DNA from 3 places in the Plantactinospora sp. ZYX-F-223 genome. Region 1 is predicted to be linked to each of the others. Evidence: predicted binding sites of a transcription regulator. Region 1 holds the regulator's gene; each other region holds the start of a gene.

Region 1 (6,017 bases):
CCTGGTTTCCCGGCCAGGAGGCCGGGGCGGCGCTCGCCGACGTGTTGCTGGGTCGGGCGGAACCGGGTGGCCGGCTCCCCACCACCTGGCCACGCCGGCCGGAGGACTGCCCGGCGCTTTCCACCACCCCGGTCGACGGGGTGCTCGACTACACCGACGGGGTCTTCGTCGGCTACCGGGGCTGGCGGGCCGCACCGCTCTTCCCGTTCGGGCACGGGCTCGGCTACACCGACTGGGCGTACGAGTCGCTGACCGTCGGGGCCGGGCCGGATGGGCCGGTCGCGGTGGTCACGGTCCGGAACACCGGCGTCCGCCCGGGCCGCGAGGTGGTGCAGGTGTACGTCGCCCCGGAGGCCATCGATCCGGACCGGCCGGCCCGCTGGCTGGCCGGCTTCGCCGCCGCCGGGGCGGCTCCCGGCGAGGCGGTGACGGTACGGGTGCCGCTGCCGGAGCGGACCTTCCAGGTCTGGGAGCCGGACGGCTGGCGGACCCGGTCCGGCCGGTACCGGGTCGAGGCGGGCCGCAGCGTCGCCGACCGGCGCCTGACCGCCGCCCTCGACCGCTGACCCGGCCCTCTCCCGGACCCCGCCGGGGAAGGCCGGCCACGCACTGCCCGAGCACGCCCCGGGGTCACCAGCGGCCGAGCCGGCTGGAGAGCACGGCCAGTGCCGCGACCCCGGCGGTCGAGGTCCGCAGCACCTCGGGCCCGAGCCGGACCGGTACGGCGCCGGCCGAGGCCAGCGTCTCCAGCTCGGCCGGCGACACGCCGCCCTCCGGGCCGACCACCAGCACGATGTCACCGGTCGCGGGCAGCTCGGCGGTGCCCAGCCGGGCCTCCGCCTCCTCGTGCAGCACAAAACCGGCCGCCGCCTCGGCGATCCGCCGGGCCACCGCCCGGGTCGACTCGTCCGGCGCCTGCGCCGATCCGGCGACCACCGGCAGCCAGGGCCGGCGGGCCTGCTTGGTCGCCTCGCGGGCGGTCGCCACCCAGCGGTCCCGGGCCCGGGCGCCCCGGTCGCCGCGCCACTGCGCCACCGAGCGCTCGGCCGCCCAGGGCACGATCTCGTCCACCCCGACCTCGGTCATCGCCTGCACGGCCAGCTCGGCCCGGTCGCCCTTGGCGATGCCCTGCACCACCACCAGGCGTGGGTCGGGCGGGTCGGCGTACCGCCGGGAGGTGACCGAGGCGGTCAGGGTGCCCCGGCCGACGGCGGTGACCACGGCGGTCAGGGTGCCGCCGCGCCCGTCGGCGAGCAGCAGCTCCGCACCGGTACGCAGCCGCTGCACGGTCGCGGCGTGGTGCCCCTCCGGACCGTCCAGCGTGACGGAGTCGCCGGGCGGCAGCGATTCGACCAGGAACAGCGGCGCGCTCACGGCGAGCAGGGTAACCGGTCGTCCGGCCGGGGAAGCTGGCCGGCCGGACGACGCGCCCCTCAGGCGTGGCCGTTGAAGGCGTCCCGCATCCGGGAGAAGAAGCCGCCCTGCTTGGTCAGCTCGGCGACCTCCTCGCCCCGGGTCTTGGCGAACTCGCGCAGCATCCGCTCCTGCTCGGCGTCGAGCTTGGTCGGGGTACGCACGTCGAGGTGCACGTAGAGGTCGCCCCGGCCGGTACCGCGCAGGTGCGGCACCCCCCGGGCCCGCAGCCGCAGCGTCGAGCCCGGCTGGGTGCCCGGCTTGACGTCGACCGGCTCCTCGCTGTCCAGCGTCTTGATGGTCAGCCGGGTGCCGAGCGCGGCGGCGGTCATCGGCACGGTGACCCGGCAGTGCAGGTCGTCGCCCTTGCGGGAGTAGACGTCGTGCGGCCGCTCGTGGATCTCGACGTAGAGGTCGCCGGCCGTACCGCCGCCGGGGCCGACCTCGCCCTGCTGGGCCAGCCGGATCCGCATGCCGTCCTCGACGCCGGCCGGGATCTTGACGGTCAACGAGCGGCGGGTACGCACCCGGCCGTCACCGGCGCAGGTGGGGCAGGCGTGCGGGATGACCGTGCCGTACCCCTGGCAGACGGTGCACGGCCGGGACGAGACGACCTGGCCGAGGAAGGTCCGCTGCACCGACTGCACCTCGCCCCGCCCGCCGCACGCCTCGCAGGTGGCGAGATGGGTGCCGGGCGCCGTGCCGGCCCCGGAGCAGGTGGTGCAGAGCACGGCGGTGTCCACCGCGATCGGCGCCTCCACCCCGAACGCCGTCTCGTGCAGGTCGAGTTCGAGCCGCAGGATCGCGTCGGCCCCGGGCCGGGTACGCGGACGCGGCCCGCGCGCGCCACCCGCCGCCCCGAAGAACGCGTCCATGATGTCCTGGAAGCCGACGAACGGCCCACCGGCACCGCCCGGGCCGGCCCCGGGGCCGCCACCAGGGGCCAGCGGGTCGCCACCGAGGTCGACGATCTGCCGCTTCTGGTCGTCCGAGAGGACCTCGTACGCGGCGTTGATGTCCTTGAACTTCTCGTGTGCCTCCGGATCCGGATTCACGTCCGGGTGGTACTGCCGCGCCAACTTGCGGTAGGCGCGCTTGATGTCGTCGTCGGAGGCGTCCCGGCTGACGCCGAGAATCCCGTAGTAGTCCTTGGCCACTGCGTTCCGTGTCCTCATGTCTGTCTCGCGTTACCGTCCGCCGGTCGTCAGGGTGAGCTTTGGTGGTCAGTTCTGCGCCAGCACGTCGCCGACGTAGCGTGCCACGGCCCGCACCGTGGCGATGGTGCCCGGGTAGTCCATCCGGGTGGGACCCAACACGCCGAGTCCGCCGACGATGGTCGTACCCGGACCGTATCCGGTGCTGACCACCGAGGTGGCCCGCAGATTGTCGATCTCGTTCTCGTCGCCGATGCGTACCTGGAGGGTGTTCGGCTCCACCTCGCCGATCAGCTTGAGCAGGATGACCTCCTCCTCGAGCGCCTCGAGGATGGGCCGCAGCGACCCCTGGAAGTCGAGCAGCCCGCCCCGGGTCAGGTTGGCGGTGCCGGCCATCACGATCCGCTCCTCGTGCCGCTCGACCAGGGTCTCCAGCAGCACCGTGGCGAGCGTGGTCATCGCCGGGCGGAGCCCCGGAGGCACCTCGTCGACCAGCGCCTGGACCAGCGGCGGGGTCTCGGCCAGCTTCTCGCCGCCGAGCCGCTCGTTGACCAGCCGGCGCAGGTCGGTCACGTCGTCGGCGCTGATCGGGGTCGGCAGCTCGACCAGCCGCTGCTCCACCCGACCGGTGTCGGCGATCATGACCAGCATCAGCCGGGTGGTGGAGATCGGCACCAGCTCCAGGTGCCGGACGGAGGACCGGGCCAGGCTCGGGTACTGCACCACGGCCACCTGCCGGGTGAGCTGGGCGAGCAGCCGGACCGTACGGTGCACCACGTCGTCGAGGTCCACCGCGCCGACCAGGAAACGCTCGATCGCCCGGCGCTCGGCCGGGGTGAGCGGCTTGACCCGGGAGAGCCGGTCCACGAAGAGCCGGTAGCCACGGTCCGTGGGGACCCGGCCGGCGCTGGTGTGCGGCTGCCGGATGTAGCCCTCCTCCTCCAGCACGGCCATGTCGTTGCGGACGGTGGCCGGGGAGACCCCGAGCTGGTGCCGCTCGACCAGGGCCTTGCTGCCGACCGGTTCCTGGGTGGCGACGTAGTCCTCCACGATCGCGCGCAGCACGTCGAGCTTGCGGTCGTCGAGACCCATCCTCACCTCCCTGCGACGTCCCGGCCCCGGCTGGGCGAAACGACCGGGGCGGCCACGACGGTCGGGCCAGGTCCGCCCTGGCACTCGACTGTAGCGAGTGCCAGTCTACGACCAAGGCGTACCCGGCGCGATGATCGATTGGAAGGGCTATCCGAACCCGGACAACAGGCTTGCCAGCACACCCTACCCCGGTCGGCCTAGCAGGTACGGTCGGCCATTGTCCAGATTCAATCCGCCGGGCGGCTGGCGCCGGTTGAGCGGGAGTCCTACCGTGACCTCCATGACTGAACCGCCTCGCCCTCCCGGAGAATACGGCGGTCCGCCCCCGGACCCGACCGCCCCGATGAATCCGGGCCAATACCCGACGCCAGGCGAGGGGTACCCCCCGCCCGCCGCACCCCAGTATGGTGCGCCCGGCACGCCCCCGCCGACCTCCGGCGGCGGCACGTACCCGACCTCGGGCGGCGGGACCTACCCGACGTCAGGTGGCGGGACCTATCCGACCTCCGGTGGCGGTTATCCCCCGCCCGGTGGGTACCCGCCACCCGGCGGTTACCCACCCCCCGGCGGCGGTTACCCACCCCCCGGCGGCCAGCCACCGGGCGGCTACCCCGGTACCGGCTACCCGCCACCGGGCGGCTACCCGGGCAACCCGTACGGCGCCCCGGCACCGTCCGGCTACGCCAACAGCGACGAGAAGACCTGGGCCCTGATCGCCCACTTCGGCGGCATCGTGGTCGGCTTCATCGCCTCGCTCGTCGCGCTGCTCGCCAAGGGCAACGAGTCGCCGACCGTACGCGCGCACGCGGTCGAGGCGCTCAACTTCCAGATCACCTGGGGCATCATCTCGATCGTCTCGCTCATCGTCGGGACCTGCACCCTCGTGCTGTTCTTCCTGCCGTTCATCGCCTGGGTGGTGGTGCTGATCTTCTCGATCATCGCCGGCATGAAGGCCAACGAGGGCGTGCTGTACCGCTATCCGATGACCATCCGCATGGTCAAGTAGCCCCGACAGCGCTGTGCTGGCCCGTGCCGGAAACGGCGCGGGCCATCGCACTGTCGGGGCCGGGTCAGGGCAGCAGGTCCCGGACCACCGCGTCGGCCAGCAGCCGCCCGCGCAGGGTGAGCACGGCCTGCCCCGCCTCGTACGCCGCCCCGTCCAGCAGGCCGGTCTCGCGGGCCCGGGCCGCGCCGACCCGCCCCGCGTCGTCCAGCGCCGCCAGCGGCAGCCCGGTGGCGAGCCGGAGCCGGAGCAGCACCTCCTCCACCTGCCGCTCCCGCGCCGACAGCACCTCCCGGGCCTGCCCGGGGGACTGCCCCGCACCGAGTCGGGCCGCGTAGCTCGACGGGTGCTTGACGTTCCACCAGCGGACCCCGCCGACGTGGCTGTGCGCGCCGGGACCGAGGCCCCACCAGTCGCCGCCGGTCCAGTAGAGCAGGTTGTGCCGGCAGGCAGCAGCCGGCGTGCGGGCCCAGTTGGAGACCTCGTACCAGGAGAAGCCCGCCTCGGACAGCGCCGCCTCCGCGGCCAGGTAGCGATCCGCCGCCACGTCGTCGTCCGGGTACGCCAACTCGCCGCGCCGCATCCGGGCGGCCAGCCGGGTGCCGTCCTCGACGATCAGGGCGTACGCGCTGACGTGGTCGACCCCGGCGGCCAGCACCGCCGACAGCGACGCCGCGAAGTCCTCCGCGCGCTCCCCCGGCGTTCCGTAGATCAGGTCCAGGTTGACGTGGGCGAAGCCGACCTCCCGGGCCTCCTGCGCGGCCTCGGTGGCCCGGCCGGCGGTGTGCCGGCGGTCGAGGACCGCCAGCACGGGCGGGGCGGCCGACTGCATGCCCAGGGAGATCCGGGTGTAGCCGGCGGCCCGCAGTTCCTTGAGCGACTCCCGGGTCACCGACTCCGGATTCGCCTCGGTGGTGACCTCGGCATCGGCGGCCAGCCCCCAGGTCCGGTCGATGCCGTCCAGGATCCGGGCCAGGTCGTCCGGGGGCAGCAGGGTGGGCGTACCGCCGCCGACGAAGACCGTGTCGACCCGGGCCGGCGGCCGGTCGGCCAGTACCCGGGCGGCCAGCCGCAGTTCGGCGAGCACCTGGTCGGCATAGCCGTCCCGGCCCGCCGTCCCGCCGAGTTCGGTCGCGGTGTAGGTGTTGAAGTCGCAGTAGCCGCAGCGGCTGGCGCAGAACGGCACGTGCACGTAGACGCCGAAGCCGCGGTCGCCGACCGTGGCCAGGGCGGCGTCGGGCAGCGCCCCGTCGACGGGTACGGGCTCGCCCGCTGGGAGCAGTCCAGGCATATGACTAGTGTGCGGGCATGACCTCAGCCCCTGATCCGCTCGTCCGGGTCTCTACCACGCACGG
Region 2 (6,017 bases), on a different contig from region 1:
GCCTCCTACCGTTTGCGGTGGAGGAGGCAGTCATGACAAAAGATGACGAACCGGTTGACGATCTCCATTCGGTCGCCTGGGCGTCCCCGGATCTCTCCGCCCATACCCCGGTGTCCCGGCTCGATTACGGGGACGCCGAGCAGCGGGCGGAAATGGACGGGGTCGACGGCATGTCTCCCGAGGAGCCCGTGGCGCTGGTGGACGCGCCGAGGGCGACCCAGGAACCGTTCAGTCAGGCGCAGAAACGACGCAACCAGCGGCGGATGCCGACATGACGAAGGGGCGGACCGCTGACGCGGCCCGCCCCCACGACGTGGAGCCTGGACTCAGAAGTCCATGTCCCCGCCGCCCGGCGCAGCCGGGGCAGCCGGGGTCTTCTCCGGCTTGTCCGCCACCACAGCCTCGGTGGTCAGGAACAGGGCCGCGATCGACGACGCGTTCTGCAGCGCCGAACGGGTCACCTTGGCCGGGTCGATGATGCCGGCCTGGAGCAGGTCGACGTACTCACCGTTGGCCGCGTTGAGGCCGTGCCCGGCGTCCAGGTTGCGGACCTTCTCGACCACGACGCCGCCCTCAAGGCCGGCGTTGACGGCGATCTGCCGCAGCGGGGCGTCCAGCGCGATCTTGACGATCTGCGCGCCGGTCGCCTCGTCGCCGGCCAGGTCCAGCTTGTCGAAGGCGGTCTTGCCGGCCTGGACCAGCGCGACACCACCACCGGGGACGATGCCCTCCTCGACGGCGGCCTTCGCGTTGCGCACCGCGTCCTCGATGCGGTGCTTGCGCTCCTTCAGCTCGACCTCGGTGGCCGCGCCGACCTTGATCACCGCAACACCGCCGGCCAGCTTGGCCAGGCGCTCCTGCAGCTTCTCGCGGTCGTAGTCGGAGTCGCTCTTCTCGATCTCGGCACGGATCTGGTTGACCCGACCGTTGATCTGGTCGGCGTCGCCGGCACCGTCGACGATGGTGGTCTCGTCCTTGGTCACCACGACCTTGCGGGCCCGGCCCAGCATGTCGAGGCCGACGGCGTCCAGCTTGAGGCCGACCTCCTCGCTGATCGGCTGCCCGCCGGTCAGGATGGCGATGTCGCCCAGCATGGCCTTGCGGCGGTCACCGAAGCCCGGCGCCTTGACGGCGACGGACTTGAAGGTGCCCCGGACCTTGTTGACCACCAGGGTCGCCAGGGCCTCGCCCTCGACGTCCTCGGCGATGATGGCCAGCGGCTTGCCCGACTGCATGACCTTCTCGAGGATCGGCAGCAGGTCCTTGACCGTCGAGATCTTGCTGTTGACGATCAGAATGTACGGGTCGTCGAGCACGGCCTCCATCCGGTCGGGGTCGGTCATGAAGTACCCCGAGATGTAGCCCTTGTCGAAGCGCATACCCTCGGTCAGCTCCAGCTCGAGCCCGAAGGTGTTGCTCTCCTCGACGGTGATGACGCCTTCCTTGCCGACCTTGTCCATCGCCTCGGCGATGATCTCGCCGACGCTGGTGTCACCAGCGGAGATGGAGGCGGTGGAGGCGATCTGCTCCTTGGTCTCGACGTCCTTGGCGAGCTTGCTCAGCTCCTCCGAGACGTTCGCGACGGCGGCCTCGATGCCCCGCTTCAGGGCCATCGGGTTGGCACCGGCCGCGACGTTGCGCAGGCCCTCACGGACCAGCGCCTGGGCGAGGACGGTCGCCGTCGTCGTGCCGTCACCGGCGACGTCGTCGGTCTTCTTGGCGACCTCCTTGACCAGCTCCGCACCGATCTTCTCGTACGGGTCCTCGAGCTCGATCTCCTTGGCGATGCTCACACCATCGTTGGTGATGGTGGGAGCGCCCCACTTCTTCTCGAGCACGACGTTGCGGCCCTTCGGGCCCAGCGTCACCTTTACGGCGTCGGCGAGGGTGTTCATGCCCCGCTCAAGGCCGCGGCGCGCCTCCTCGTCGAACGCGATCATCTTGGCCATACGGCGTTGTCCTCCTGGACACTCACGGCCGCCGGAGCCTGTTGACCCCGACCTGCCGCCTGATTACGCACCTTCGGACGTCACTACGGCACTGGCGGACGGGGCCGCCGACACCCGTGGGTGCCTGCTCTGCTCCGTCGCGCTGTGCGACAGTGACGTCCGCCGGCCGGGCCGGACAGCCCGCGACGACCGGCCATGTGCCGCGCACCCGCTCCGCGAGCCCGCGACCGTGGCCCTACCGCCCCGACCTTGGCACTCACGGTATGCGAGTGCCAAACACTTGTTTAGCACTCTCCCCTGCCGAGTGCAAGCGAGTGAGCCGGTCGAACCGGGCATCGGGACCGGCTGGCGGCGGCCGGAGCGCGGCGGGAGACCAGCAGCCCAATGGGAGCGGAACGGCAGCCGAACCAGCGGTGTCAGGACCCGGCCGGGAGTCGGGAAGCGCCGGCAGATCCGCGCCTCCGCGCCCGCCGACCGCGCGGCCCCGGCGTCTCCGGAGGGGGCCGGAATGCGGGTTGTCGCAATCACGGGAAAGCCCGGCCAAGGGGCGGTCGACGCCAACCCGATCAGGACAGCGGGCGCCTTGCCGGACGCCATACCGCAGCAGCCCGGATCCGTGCGGGCAGTCCGAGAGACGCATCGTGCGGAAGACGCGGGGAGATCCGCCGGACGACCGGCACGAGCGCGGTAGCAACCGGCACACCGACCCGCCGGACACGCCAACGACGTCGCACGGCGACCCGGCCAGCCGCAGACCGCCGTCGTTGTGGAGTATCGACACGGCGGGAGTCCGGACTGGGCCGGCAACGGTCCCGACCGGCGGCTTACCGGCGGCCGGGTGGCAGCGGAACGGGGGACGAGCCCGAGAGCGGCGGGCCGATGGCCCGGCAGCTCAGGCGATGACCCGGACCTTTTCCGCCTGCGGGCCCTTCTGCCCCTGGGCGATCTCGAACTCGACGCGCTGACCGTCGTCAAGCGCCTTGTAGCCGTCCATCTGGATCGCGGAGAAGTGGACGAAGACGTCCTGCCCGCCATCGACCGCGATGAAGCCGTAGCCCTTTTCGCTGTTGAACCACTTCACGGTGCCCTGCGCCACGGTGCACTTCCTTACTTCGGTCGCGTCGGAGCTGCCCGAGCTCCGGCGACGCCGTATGCCTGCCGGGACCGCCGAGTCGCTTTCCCCAAAATGGATCATGTAATTGGGGAGCCACGAATCGAGCGGCCGAACCCGCACCGTACACCAAGGTCGGGCGGCGGCGCACTAGGCCAAAACGGTCACCGAGCAGACAACCGGGCGGTCCTTTCCGGCCTCTCACCTATTGGCGGCCGTCGCTGCCCAGCTCAACCGGCCCGCACCGAAACCGCCGGCGGCTCCGTTACCCGCCGAAACTGGGCGCCGTACGGCGTGCGACCATGGCGGACGTGCCGGCTTCCATCCCGCAGACCGCCGCCGAGCCGGAGTCCGCGCACTCCTCCGATCGACCCGGGTCAGCTACCCCGGACCGGGCCGCCGGTACGGCCGATTCCGGTCTTCGACCGAGCGCCGACCTACCGACGGTCCGCCGGGTACGTCCCGCCGACGCCGCCCGGGTCCGGGCGATCCGTCTGGAGATGCTCGCGGATTCCCCGCTGGCCTTCCTGGAGACGCTCGCCGACGCGGCGGCCCGACCGCACGCCGAGTTCGCGGCCCGGATCGCCGGGATGTCCACCGGCCCCCGGACGGCGGCGTTCGTCGCCGAGGTCGACGGCCGGGTCGTCGGGCACGCCGGTGGCCAGGCGGCACCCGGTCAGCCGGGCGTCACCGTCGTCTTCGCCGTCTACCTCACTCCGGCCTGGCGGGGCAGCGGCCTGCTGGCCGCCCTGGTCGAAGCGGTGGCCGACTGGTCCAGGGCGGTCGCCCGGCCAGAGCTCCTGCTGGAAGTGGTGGTCGGCAACGACCGGGCGGTACGGGCGTACGAGCGGCTGGGCTTCGTCGACACGGGGGTACGGGTGGCACACCCGACCGTCCGCACGCTCCGCGAACTACAGATGCGCCGGACCGCCTGATCTCCGGCGATGGTGGAAGGGGCCCGACCGGCGTGGCAGGAGCCCCCACCGCTGCCGGGTCAGCTGTGCCGGCGGGCCTGGACCACCCGGAACCGATTGGCGACGTAGGCGCCATCGGTCAGCGCGGCGTTCGCCGCCGGGTTGGCGCCGGTGCCGTGGAAGTCCGAGAACGCCGCCGACTGGTTGACGAAGACCCCGCCGGTGAGGTTGCAGGAGAGATGCACCCCGGTCTCGATCGCCGCGTTCTCGGCCGCGTCCAGCACGGCGGAGTCCGTCGAGTAGACCGCGGCGGTCAGCGCGCCGCGCTCGCCGACGGTCTGCCGCAGGATCGCCAGGCTGTGCGGGGTGGAGTCGGTGGCGATCACGAACGAGATCGGCCCGAACCACTCCCGCCCGTACGTGCCGAGATCGTCGGCGCCGAGCTTCGCGATCAGCGGCGTACGCACCACCGCGCCCGGGTAGTTCGGGTGCTCGACCGGCCGGGACGGCAGTACCGGCTCGCCGATCCCGGCGACCTCGTCGAGCCGGGCCAGCACGCCGTCGTTGACGATCGCGCCGATCAGCTCGACCGCGCGGGCCGGGTCGCCGGTGAGCTTGCCGACCGCCCCGGCGATGCCCGCGGCGACCTCGTCGACGCTCTTGTGCCCCTGGTCGGTCTCGATCCCGTCACGCGGCACCAGGATGTTCTGTGGGGTGGTGCACATCTGCCCGCTGTAGAGGGTCAGCGAGAAGCCGATGTTGCGGCACATCCCGGCGAAGTCGTCGGTCGAGTCGACCACGATGGCGTTGACCCCGGCCTTCTCGGTGTAGACGGCGGCCTGCCGGGCGTTCGCCTCCAGCCAGTCGCCGTACTCGGTGGAGCCGGTGAAGTCGACGATCTTCACCTCGGGGCGGAGCGCCAGGGTGGAGGCGAGTTGCTCGCCGGGCGCTTCGGGGGCGAGCAGCATCAGGTTCGGGTCGAAGCCGGCCTCGGCCAGCACCTCGCGGGCGTACCGGACGGTGATGGCGAGCGGCAGCACGGCCCGGGGGTGCGGCTTGACCACCACCGGGTTGCCGGTGACCAGCGAGGCGAAGAGTCCCGGGTAGGTGTTCCAGGTCGGGAAGGTGTTGCAGCCGATCGCCAGCGCCACGCCGCGCGGCACCACGTGGAAGTTCTTGGTCATCCGCAGCGGGTCGCCCTTGCCGGCCGGCTTCTCCCAGGCCGCCGTCGCCGGGTGCCGGGTCATCTCCTGGTGCGCGTAGGCGAGCGCTTCGAGGGCCCGGTCCAGCGCGTGCGCGCCACCGGCCTGGAACGCCATCACGAATGCCTGCCCGGTGGTGGCGTGCACCGCGTTGGCCAGCTCGAAGACGTGCCCGTGCAGCCGGGCGAGGATCTCCAGGCATACCCCGACCCGGGTCTGCGGCCCCGCGTCCCGCCAGGCCGGCAGCGCGGTCGCGGCGGCGGCCAGCAGCACCTCCGGGTCGGCGTGCGGGTAGCTCACCCCGAGGTCGATGCCGAACGGGCTGGCCTCGGTGGCCACCCAGTCACCGGTGCCGGGCTGGTCGAGCGGGAACTTGCCGCCCAGGTACGCCCGGAACGCCGCCTCGCCCTCGGCGGCGGCGGTCTCGCCGTAGACCCGAGGGCTGGGTGACTCGGGGTAGGCGGACCAGTAGGAGCGTTCGGTGATCGCGGTGAGTGCCCGTTCCAGGGTGTCGGCGTGCCGGGCGAAGAAGGGGTGCGGGGTCTCCGTCATCCCGCCATCATGCCGCACCGGCCCGGCCCGTCCCAGCCTCCGCACCGGGGGTGGACGCCGCCGGTCAAAGGGTCGCCTGCCAGGTGTTGAGCCCGGCGACCGCGCGGAATCCCAGCGCCTCGTTGATCGAAATCATGTAGTCGTTCGACGCGGCGTTGTAGGTGTCGATGACCCGCAGCGCCGGCTCGTGCGCCCGGATCTGCCGCAGGTTGTCGATCTTGATCACGGTGCCGAGGCGGTGCCCCCGGTGCGCCGGCTCGACCAGGGTGATCTGCTGGAACGCGTGCCA
Region 3 (6,017 bases), on a different contig from region 1:
GCTGGCGTCCCGGGCACCCGGCGCGGCCCGGCCGGGATCAGGGCGCGGCGACCGGTGCGGTGGTGGCGGAGGTGAGCCGGATCAGGTCGGCCGGGGCGAGTTCGAGTTCCAGCCCGCGGCGGCCCGCCGAGACGTAGATGGTGGGGAAGCGCTCGGCCGAGGCGTCGACCACGGTACGCAGCGCCTTGCGCTGACCCAGCGGACTGATCCCGCCCCGGACGTAGCCGGTGGTCCGCTCGGCCAGCGCCCGGTCGGCCAGCGACGCCCGCTTGCCGCCGACCGCCGTCGCCAGCGTCTTGAGGTCGAGTTCGCCGGTGACCGGTACCACCGCCACGGTCAGCACCCCGTCGACGCTGGCGACCAGCGACTTGAAGACCCGCTCCGGCGGTACGCCCAGCGCCGCCGCCACCTCGGCGCCGTAGTTCGGGGTGTCCGGCGCGACGTCGTACGGGTGCAGGGTGTGCGGGACCCGCTGCCGTGCCAGCAGCGCGGTCGCCGGGGTGCCCCTGCCCGCCACGATCCGCACCCTACCCGGTCGGGGCGGCCGGTTCCGGGGCCGGCACCGGACGGCAGAGCAGCACCGTGGGGGCGTCGGCGATCCGGGTCAGCACCAGGCTGATCGGCTCGCTGCCGGCCAGCCGCAGGTCGCGGCGGAGCCGCTCCGGTTCCAGCGCGGAACCCCGCTTCAGGATCTCCGCCCGCCCGACGTCGAGGTCCCGCAGCCGGGCGCGCAGCCGCTTCAGCGAGAACGGCAGCGACTCGACCACCTCCAGGCACCGGGCGTACGGGGTGGGGCGGGCGGCGTCGGCGTAGACGTACGCGATCTCGGGGTCGGCGAGCGTGCCGCCGACCGTACCGGCGAACTCGGCGACCAGGTGCGCGCGGACCACCGCCGGGTCCGGGTCGTAGAGGTAGCGCCGGACCGGGCCGACCGGGGCCCGCCGGGTGCCGTCGCCGGTCAGTTCGTGCACCGCCGTTCCGGCCAGCAGGGTGGCCCGGCGGGGCGCGGCGGCGAGCGGGCCGGACCAGACGGTCGCCTCGACCAGGTCGCCGCCGACGCTGACCCACTCGCCCTCGGCACCCGCCGGCAGCAGCTTGTGGTCGATCCCGGGTGCGACCTTGAAGACCGTCCGGGGGACCCGGCCGGCCAGGCCGAGCAGAAAGTCCCAGGGTGGGGAGTAGGCGGCCGGGTCGAAGATCCGCCGGCCGGTACCGGCCGTCCGCCGCGCCGGATCGCAGAACACCGCGTCGACCGGCTCGTCGACGGCGGTGAGGTCGAACCGGGTCGCGTCGCCGAGAGTCACGGTGAACCGGTCGGCCACCCCGGCCGCCCCGGCGTTCGCGGCGGCCATCGCCGCGGTGACCGGGTCGGCCTCCACGCCGTACACCCGGATGCCGGCCCGGGCGGCGGCGAGCGCGTCGGCGCCGAGGCCGCAGCCGAGATCGACCAGGGTGCGTACCCCGGCGGCGCGCAGCCGGGCGGCCCGGCGCGCCGCGACCCCGGGCCGGGTGGCCTGTTCCAGCCCGGTCCGGGTGAAGAACATCCCGGCCGCCTCCGGGCCGAATTTGGCGGTCGCCCGGCGCCGCAGCTCGGCCTGGGTCAGCGCGGCGGCGGCCAGTCCGGCCGGCACCCCGGCCGAGCGCAGCGCGGCCGCCGCGGCCAGCGGGTCGCCGCCGGCCAGCTCGGCGGCCCTGGCCAGCGCGGTTTCCCCCGCTGGGGTACGCAGCGCGGCGAGCTGCTCGGAGTCCACCGGAGCATTGTGCCGGCCAGGGTCTCCGACAGGCGTGTCGGGTTGGCACTCTCCTTGACGGAGTGCTAGCCGTCGGCATAACCTGCGGTTAGCACTCTCAAACCGAGGGTGCCAGCTTTCGGGCCGTTGTCCGGGAGCTGAACGCCAGGCGGACCGGCACCCGCGACGACGGACCCGCCCGGTGGCATGTGGCAGATTGACGCTGGTCGGCTCGCCGGCCGGTACAGAAACCAAGTACCCCAGGAGGGTATGCCCGTGACTACCGCGACCAAGGTTGCGATCAAGCCGCTCGAGGACCGGATCCTGGTCCAGGCGAACGAGGCTGAGACGACCACGGCGTCGGGCATCGTGATCCCCGACACCGCCAAGGAGAAGCCGCAGGAGGGCACCGTCCTCGCTGTCGGCCCCGGCCGTTTCGACGACGACGGCAACCGGATCCCGGTTGACGTCAAGGTCGGCGACACGGTCATCTACTCGAAGTACGGCGGCACCGAGGTCAAGTACGCCGGCGAGGAGTACCTGGTGCTCTCCGCCCGCGACGTCCTCGCCGTCATCGAGAAGTGATCTGACTGATCCACTGACGCTGCCCCGGACCGGCCCCGCCGGGCCGGGGCAGCGCTGCGTGAAGGGACCCTGTTAACACAATGGCGAAGATTCTGAGCTTCTCGGATGACGCCCGGCACCTGCTGGAGCACGGTGTCAACACGCTCGCGGACACGGTCAAGGTCACTCTCGGCCCGCGTGGGCGCAACGTCGTCCTGGACAAGAAGTTCGGTGCCCCGACGATCACCAACGACGGCGTGACCATCGCCAAGGAGATCGAGCTCACCAACCCGTACGAGAACCTCGGCGCGCAGCTGGTCAAGGAGGTGGCGACCAAGACCAACGACGTCGCCGGCGACGGGACCACCACCGCCACCGTGCTGGCCCAGGCGATGGTCCGGGAGGGCCTGCGCAACGTGGCCGCCGGCGCCGGGCCCGCCGCACTCAAGCGCGGTATCGACCTGGCGGCCGAGAAGATCTCCTCGGCGCTGCTGGAGAAGGCCGTCGAGGTGGGCAGCCGGGAGTCGATCGCGCACGTGGCGACCATCTCGGCCCAGGACGCCACCATCGGCGACCTGATCGCCGAGGCGATGGAGAAGGTCGGCCGGGACGGTGTGATCACCGTCGAGGAGGGCTCGACCCTGGCCACCGAGCTGGAGGTCACCGAGGGCCTCCAGTTCGACAAGGGCTTCATCTCGCCGAACTTCGTCACCGACACCGAGGCGCAGGAGGCGGTGCTCGACGAGCCGTACATCCTGATCACCACCCAGAAGATCTCCGCGATCGAGGAGCTGCTGCCGCTGCTGGAGAAGGTCCTCCAGACCGCGAAGCCGCTGCTGATCATCGCCGAGGACGTGGAGGGGCAGGCGCTCTCCACCCTGGTGGTCAACGCGATCCGCAAGACCGTCAAGGTCTGCGCGGTGAAGGCGCCCGGCTTCGGCGACCGGCGCAAGGCGATGCTCCAGGACATGGCGATCCTGACCGGTGGCGAGGTGGTCGCCCCCGAGCTGGGCTACAAGCTCGACTCGGTCGGCCTGGAGGTGCTCGGCACCGCCCGCCGGGTCGTGGTCGACAAGGACAACACCACCGTGATCGACGGTCGGGGCCGGGACAACGACGTCGCCGAGCGGATCACCCAGATCCGCAAGGAGATCGAGGCGTCCGACTCCGACTGGGACCGCGAGAAGCTCCAGGAGCGGCTGGCCAAGCTCTCCGGCGGCATCGCGGTGATCAAGGCCGGTGCGGCGACCGAGGTCGAGATGAAGGAGCGCAAGCACCGCATCGAGGACGCCATCGCCGCGACCAAGGCCGCGGTCGAGGAGGGCACCGTACCGGGCGGCGGCGCCGCGCTGGTGCAGATCCTCTCGGCGCTCGACGGCGACCTGGGCCTGACCGGTGACGAGAAGGTGGGCGTCTCGATCGTCCGCAAGGCACTGGTCGAGCCGCTGCGGTGGATCGCCCAGAACGCCGGCCACGACGGCTACGTGGTGGTGCAGAAGGTCGCCGAGCAGGGCTGGGGCAACGGCCTCGACGCCGCCACCGGCGAGTACAAGGACCTGGCCAAGGCCGGCATCATCGACCCGGTGAAGGTGACCCGCAACGCGGTCACCAACGCGGCGTCGATCGCCGGGCTGCTGCTGACCACCGAGAGCCTGGTCGTGGAGAAGCCGGAGAAGGCCGAGCCGGCCGCCGCCGGCGGGCACGGCCACGGTCACGGGCACGGCCACCAGCACGGTCCGGGCTTCTGACCGGTCCGGGCCCGGATCGCGCTGATCCGTACCCCGGTCGCGACACCGAGATCCGCGTGAGCGGTCCGGCGTGGGAGTCTCCACGTCCGGCGCCCCGCTCACGCGGATCTTCGTTTCCGCGCCGGGGCGGGCCCGCCGGCATCGGGATTACGAACCTCTGACGTGCCTTTCCCGTTCGGGCCCGGCCGGCAACACTGGGCGGATGAGGGCGATCCCGGATCTGGACGGTAACGGACCGGCACCGACCGTCCCGGCCCGGCGCGGCGGCCTGCCGCGCCGGTTCGGTGCGCTGGCCGGGTTGGCCGCCGCGGCCGTCGCGGTCGGGGCGGCCGAGGCGGTGGCGGTGCTCACCGGGGCGCGCTCCGCGCCGCTGGTCGCGGTCGGCGGCGTGGTGGTGGACCTGGCGCCCGCACCGCTCAAGCGGTTCGCCGTCGACGTCTTCTACGTGTACGACAAGATCGCACTCCTGGTCGGCACCGCCGTACTGCTGGCCGGGTTCGCCGCCCTGGTCGGGCTGGTCGCGGTCCGCTCGCTGCCCCTCGGGTACGCCGGGATCGCCCTCTTCGGCGCGGTCGGCGTACTGGCGGCGCTGACCCGCCCCGGGGCCGGTCCGGTCGCGGTGCTGCCCTCGCTGGTCGGCGCCGTACTCGCGGCCGGCGTGCTCCGGCTCTTCGTCGCCGGCCCGCTCGGCCGAGCCCTGGCCACGCCGGTCGGGGCGACCGGACCGGCCGGCGTGGCGCCCTCCGCTGCCGCGTACCCGGACGAGTACGCCCGGCGGCGGTTCCTCACCGGGGTCGGGCTCGCGGTCGGCGCGGCGGCGGTCGGCGGCTTCGGCGGCCGCTGGCTGTCGACCCGGCGGGGTGTCTCGGCCGCCCGCGCGGCGATCGAGCTGCCGCTCCCGGCCAGCCCGGCGGCGCCGGTGCCGGCGAACGCCGAGCTGGCGGTGCCGGGGCTGTCGTCGTACGTCACGCCGAACCGGGACTTCTACCGGATCGACACCGCACTGGTGGTGCCACGGGTGGACCCGGAGGGATGGCAGTTGCGGATTCACGGCCGGGTGCGCAACCCCGTCACACTCAGCTATGCCGATCTGCTCGCCCGGCCGATGATCGAACGGCACATCACCCTGGCCTGCGTCTCCAACGAGGTCGGCGGCGACCTGATCGGCAACGCCCGCTGGCTCGGCGTACCGCTCGGGCCGCTGCTCGCCGAGGCGGGGCCGCTGCCCGGGGCGGACCAGGTGGTGGCCCGCTCCACGGACGGCTGGACCTGCGGCAGCCCGACGGAGGTGCTCACCGACGGCCGGGACGCGATGCTGGCCGTCGGGATGAACGGCGAACCGCTGCCGATCGCGCACGGCTTCCCGGTCCGGGTGGTGGTGCCCGGCCTGTACGGCTATGTCTCCGCCTGCAAGTGGCTGGTGGAGCTGGAGCTGACCAGTTTCGCCGACTTCGACGCGTACTGGGTGCCCCGGGGCTGGTCGGCGCGGGGGCCGATCAAGACCCAGTCACGGATCGACACCCCACGGGCGGGCCGGACGGTGCCGGCCGGCCCGGTCACCGTCGCCGGGGTGGCCTGGGCGCAGCACGTCGGGGTCCGGCAGGTGGAGGTACGCGTCGACGACGGCGACTGGCAGCCGGCGACCCTGGCCGGATCGGTCTCGACCGACACCTGGACGCAGTGGTCCTGGCGGTGGACCGCCACCCCCGGCGAACACGTCCTCCAGGTGCGCGCGACCGACGCCACCGGGGCGGTGCAGACCGGCCAGTCCCGCCCGGTCGAGCCGGACGGTGCCACCGGCTGGCACACCGTCACGGTCACCGTGACCTGACCCCGGTGCGCCGACCGCCGGCCCGGACCCCGGCCGGGCCGGTCGGGCGGGGAGTCAGGCCGACCGCTGGGCCGGTACCGTCGACCGGAAGGGCCGGCCGAGCCGGGCCTCCAGCCGGGCGACGTCCACCCGGCTCTGCCGACG

What was found. The regulator HrcA, encoded in region 1, represses chaperone genes, less so after heat shock. The targets are predictions, from matches to a motif close to GGTTNGCACNCTCNNNNNGAGNGTGCNAACC.
Region 2: the regulator HrcA is predicted to act here: its motif matches at 2,197-2,227, upstream of groL (chaperonin GroEL).
Region 3: the regulator HrcA is predicted to act here: its motif matches at 1,838-1,868, upstream of groES (co-chaperone GroES).

Annotation. Positions count from the first base shown of each region.
Region 1 is NZ_JBDJAV010000026.1:52,809-58,825, reverse strand. Features, by position in the region: gene AAH979_RS25205 (glycoside hydrolase family 3 C-terminal domain-containing protein) at 1-566, shown strand, start outside; gene AAH979_RS25200 (16S rRNA (uracil(1498)-N(3))-methyltransferase) at 631-1,374, opposite strand; gene dnaJ (molecular chaperone DnaJ) at 1,434-2,570, opposite strand; gene hrcA (heat-inducible transcriptional repressor HrcA) at 2,637-3,659, opposite strand; gene AAH979_RS25185 (DUF4870 domain-containing protein) at 3,940-4,665, shown strand; gene hemW (radical SAM family heme chaperone HemW) at 4,730-5,953, opposite strand; gene AAH979_RS25175 (enoyl-CoA hydratase family protein) at 5,971-6,017, shown strand, end outside.
Region 2 is NZ_JBDJAV010000029.1:11,690-17,706, reverse strand. Features, by position in the region: gene AAH979_RS26945 (hypothetical protein) at 18-275, shown strand; gene groL (chaperonin GroEL) at 327-1,949, opposite strand; gene AAH979_RS26935 (cold-shock protein) at 2,842-3,045, opposite strand; gene AAH979_RS26930 (GNAT family N-acetyltransferase) at 3,372-3,995, shown strand; gene paaN (phenylacetic acid degradation protein PaaN) at 4,055-5,728, opposite strand; gene AAH979_RS26920 (GNAT family N-acetyltransferase) at 5,793-6,017, opposite strand, start outside.
Region 3 is NZ_JBDJAV010000010.1:47,304-53,320, reverse strand. Features, by position in the region: gene ybaK (Cys-tRNA(Pro) deacylase) at 38-517, opposite strand; gene AAH979_RS12430 (methyltransferase domain-containing protein) at 528-1,751, opposite strand; gene groES (co-chaperone GroES) at 2,001-2,315, shown strand; gene groL (chaperonin GroEL) at 2,396-4,042, shown strand; gene AAH979_RS12415 (molybdopterin-dependent oxidoreductase) at 4,245-5,873, shown strand; gene AAH979_RS12410 (WhiB family transcriptional regulator) at 5,928-6,017, opposite strand, start outside.